2 regions of the Paenibacillus sp. D9 genome follow, and region 2 is predicted to be linked to the other one. Evidence: riboswitches for the same ligand, from Rfam matches in the RefSeq annotation. Region 2 holds a riboswitch; the other holds the start of a gene.
What was found. A riboswitch is a leader RNA that binds a small molecule or an ion and turns the genes downstream of it on or off. The one in region 2 is predicted to bind ZMP and ZTP.
Positions count from the first base shown of each region.

Region 1: it holds a riboswitch for ZMP and ZTP, as region 2 does, so the genes downstream of both, VE23_RS17510 (bifunctional 5,10-methylenetetrahydrofolate dehydrogenase/5,10-methenyltetrahydrofolate cyclohydrolase) here and VE23_RS14770 (TIGR01440 family protein) in region 2, are expected to answer to the same signal.

Region 1 is NZ_JZEJ01000001.1:3,895,565-3,897,756, forward strand. Features, by position in the region: gene VE23_RS17500 (class I SAM-dependent methyltransferase) at 1-23, opposite strand, end outside; gene VE23_RS17505 (hypothetical protein) at 162-356, opposite strand; ZMP/ZTP riboswitch at 643-724, shown strand; gene VE23_RS17510 (bifunctional 5,10-methylenetetrahydrofolate dehydrogenase/5,10-methenyltetrahydrofolate cyclohydrolase) at 788-1,645, shown strand; gene VE23_RS17515 (transporter) at 1,700-2,095, opposite strand; gene VE23_RS17520 (hypothetical protein) at 2,134-2,192, opposite strand, start outside.
Region 2 is NZ_JZEJ01000001.1:3,264,792-3,266,983, reverse strand. Features, by position in the region: gene VE23_RS14780 (manganese efflux pump MntP) at 1-296, shown strand, start outside; gene VE23_RS14775 (low molecular weight protein arginine phosphatase) at 348-944, shown strand; ZMP/ZTP riboswitch at 1,123-1,204, shown strand; gene VE23_RS14770 (TIGR01440 family protein) at 1,370-1,972, shown strand; gene glyA (serine hydroxymethyltransferase) at 2,089-2,192, shown strand, end outside.

The DNA.
Region 1 (2,192 bases), 630 kb from region 2:
GCGGTCAAGCTTTTTGATTCCATGATCATCACCTCGATTCCGTTGTATCATTGGGGGGAGTGAAGAAACAACACTTGACTTTATTGTAAATTTATGTTATAATATAAAGTTCATTTTTGCATATTTCACTGTTTCGTCACATTTTGGGCGATTTCTACCATTCAGTCATACACAAATCTTCGCTGCGCCCGATAGCTGATCAGGAACAAGGAAGCTTCCGTCATCAGCTTGGCGGCGACGAGCGGAATGCCGATGCCGGAGTGGAACAGGAGCATCATGCCGTAGTTCAGCAGGACGAGCGAGAAGTACCGGGGCAGCGATTTTGTTCGCGGCTTTTTGCCGTGAGTGAAAACCATGCGGTTGGCCAGGGCGGTCAGGACGTTCGCGGTGCCCGTAATTTCACGTCGGCGACGAAGTAAGTGACGGCATCGGAGCCTGAGCCGGTCTGGACTTTCCGGATGCTTATCGTCTGGTCGTCATCTTTTGCGCCGGAAGAACATGGCCGATCACTCCTTCAAGGGGTTGTTGCCGTTATCTTAGAGCCGCTACCTGTAATGAAGCTTGAATGGGGGTGCCGATCCGGCCGGCCGCAGAAAATGCATTTACAATCCTTCCTGATTTCAGTATCATCAAAAGTAAATTCCGACTGTGCGTGACTGGCGGAGCATGGGTCCAACCATGAGGGAGCGCATGGATACAGCAGCCGTACGCCTGGGCAGAGGTAAGGGGGGGATACCCCTTGCCTCTTTGCGTTTTTAAGCGGACAAAAAAAAGGAGAGCTGCAGAAATGCCGGAGCAAACGCTGATATTGGATGGGGCCCGAGTGGCCGGGGAAATCAAGGAGCAGTTGGCCAGAAGAGTCGAGGCGCTTGCCGCAAAGGGAGTCGTGCCGTGCCTGGTTACGATTCTGGTGGGGGATGATCCGGCTTCGGAGACGTACGTCCGCATGAAAGGCAATGCCTGCCGCAAGCTCGGCATGGAGTCCAAGAGGATCCATCTCGATTCGGGAACGACGACAGGCGAGCTGGTGGACGTAATCCGCGGACTGAACGAGGATCCTGCCGTTCATGGCATCCTGCTGCAGCATCCCGTACCGGAGCAGATCGACGAGAGAGAGGCGTTCGAGGCCATCGCGATCGCCAAGGATGTGGACGGGGTCACGGCGCTCGGCTTTGCGCAAAACGCCTTCGGCTACGCAGCCTACCCATCCTGCACGCCTGCCGCTGTCGTCGCCATTCTCGACTATTACGGCCTTCCGATCGAGGGCAGGCATGCCGTCGTCGTCGGACGCAGCCCGATTCTTGGCAAGCCGGTGTCGCTCATGCTCCTGAACCGCAACGCGACCGTGACCGTCTGCCATTCCAAGACGCAGCGGCTGAACGAGATCGTAGCGCTTGGAGATATCGTCGTGGCGGCCGTCGGCAAGCCGAAGTTCATTCAGGGAGAATGGATCAAGGAAGGCGCCGTCATTCTCGATGCCGGCTACAACGAAGGGAATGTCGGCGATGCCGACTACGAGGCCTGCGCCGTCAAGGCGAGCGCGATTACCCCGGTTCCCGCGGGCGTAGGTCCGGTTACGATTGCGATGCTGCTCAAGCATACGGTGGATGCGGCGGAGAAATCGACCGTTGAGGGCAAGCTGTAGGAATGGAAAAAAGGACTGCCGAGTTTCGCTCGGCAGTCCTTTTTTTCTTCCTCATTAACAGGTGAAGGACTCGACGCTCTGCAGATCCAGGCCGGAGAACGCCCAGCTGAACCCGGTCCAGCGGAAGCCTGCGACGGATGTGCGGCCGACAAAAACGGGGTAGAACCAGAATCCGGGCCCGAACCGGGGCCAGATGTACGTGAAGCGGAAGGAGCAGCCCGAGATGGCGCCGGGATCAACGGCGAAGGCCGAAGCAAGCGGCTTTTGCGGCACTCCTTGAGGCGGAGGCGAAGAGGGAGGCTGAGCTCCGCCCGCCCCGGGAACACCGCCCGGCGTACCGCCCGGGAATCCCCCCGGGAAACCTCCCGGCGAACCGCCCGGAAACCCGCCCGGCGCACCTCCGGGGAAACCGCCCGGAAATCCCGGGGGCGTAGGAAGCATGAAACCCATGGTCAAAACTCCTTTCTGACGATGCCGACAGCATGAGGCTACAGCAAGGTGATGGCGAGCAGATCGAACAGCACAAGCGGCAGAATCACATTGTTGT
Region 2 (2,192 bases):
TTCTCGCCGCCTGGAGAGGCGATGGAGAATCGCCGTCCTTCGCGGACCACAGAACCGCGGGAGGCATGCTGCTGTTCGCTCTGAGCGTCAGCGTCGATTCCTTCTCCGTCGGAATTTCGCTGGGGATGTTCGCGGCCGACCTGATTCTCACCATCCTGCTGTTCGGACTGGCCGGAGGGCTGATGTCGGTAGCGGGACTGCTGGCCGGCCGGCGCATCGGAAAAAGCCTGGGGAGCTACGGGGAAGCGGCAGGCGGGGCGATTTTACTTACTTTCGGCATCCTCTTCCTGCTGTAGGGTTATCCCGGCGGCAGAGGAAGCCGCTCAAGGGAAAAGGAGAGGAAGTCCATGCGCATCTTGTTTGTCTGTACCGGAAACACTTGCCGTTCCCCGATGGCGGAGGCCTTCCTCAGGGAGCTTTCGGCTGAGAGGGGGCTGCGGCTTGAAGTCCGCTCAGCGGGTGTATCGACCGTGGACGGATTGCCTGTATCGCGCCATGCGCTTCAAGTGCTGGAGAACAACGGCATCGCTCATAAGGGCTCATCGACACCTGCGAGCGGAGGCCTGCTCCAATGGGCCGATCTCGTGCTGACGATGACTTCCTCCCATAAGCAAGCGCTTCTGAGGTATTGGCCGGAAGCTTCCGGGAAAGTCCATACCTTGAAGGAATATGCCTCGCCTGGACAGGACGGAGCGGCGGGAGAGCTGGACAGGCACTATAGCGAAAGAATGATCGCCCAGTCGCTTGGCCGCGGTCCCGACGACGCTTTGGAAAGGCGGATCCGGGAGCTGGAGAGGCAGCTTCCCCATCCGGACATCGCCGACCCGTACGGAGGCTCCTACGAGGATTACGCCCGCTGCGCGGAGGAAATCCGCGAGGCGCTCTCGAGCTTGCTGGAGCGGCCGGAATTCCAGGCCGGCCCTTCCGGGGAAGGGCAGGGCTAGCGAAACGGGCGGCATGAATCCGAGTTCGACAAGCGGCGCTTCCAGCCTGAGACAGGAAACGGCGGCGATGGCGCATCGTATTCCCCAGCGGTTCCGTTTGGGAAAAAGAGGCCCGGCAGAAGGCTTATCCATCATTGACTTTCCCTTTTCGTGTAAGCTATGATGAAGCAAGAAACACGGTTTCCGATGTGACTGGCGACGAAGTGGGAATAACCACGATGGAGCATCGGAACATACGGCCGGTCGCCTGGGCAGAGAGCAAGCACGCAATTTTTTTGCGCGCGTTGCTCTCTTTGTCATTTTGGGTAGTCTCGTCTAAAAGGCCTTCGGTCCGGTATAATAGAACCGAAACGGCGAACTTGTCCTTTATGCCGGAAGCTGCTTGCAGCGGACACGGAAGAGGGCGGAGACAGGAGGATGCTGGGATGACGAATGGATCGGGGCCGGAGGCGGCGATAACCGCCGGGGTCGAAGCGCTTGTGCGCGAGCTCGCTGGCGGCGGACGCCTGCGGGAAGGGCAGCTGCTCGTGCTCGGAGTCAGCACGAGCGAGGTGCTTGGCAGGCATATCGGCACCTCGGGCAGCACGGATGCGGCAGCGGCGATATTTGCCGGCGTGGAGGCGGCGCGCAAGGAGATCGGCTTCACGCCGGTATACCAGTGCTGCGAGCATTTGAACCGGGCGCTCGTCCTGGAGCGTGCCGTTGCCGAGAGGCTTGGACTGGAGCAAGTCGCCGCCGTGCCGGTGCCTGGCGCCGGCGGCTCCATGGCCGCTTATGCCTACCGCCGCCTGGCGGATGCATGCCTCGTGGAGACGGTACAGGCTCATGCCGGCATCGATATCGGCGAAACGCTCATCGGCATGCATTTGCGCCGGGTCGCCGTGCCTCTGCGTCCTTCCCTGAAGCAGATCGGGGAGGCGCGTGTGACGATGGCGTTCACCCGGCCGAAGCTGATCGGAGGCTCCCGAGCCGTCTACGAGCTGCCTCCGGGGGAAGAGTTGTCCGGCTCTGTCGGAAGCTGCGACTGAAAGGCAGCCCTGTCTTAGGCATTGATGTTTTATGCATTGATGTTTTCGCATTGATGTTCTAATCACTGATGTTCTAATCACTGATGCATCCATTATGAGGGAGGACTTGATCCAACATGGAAAATCTCCGCAAGCAGGATCCTGAAGTATTGAAGGCAATGGGGCTCGAGCTGCAGCGCCAGCGCGACAACATCGAGCTGATCGCATCGGAAAACATCGT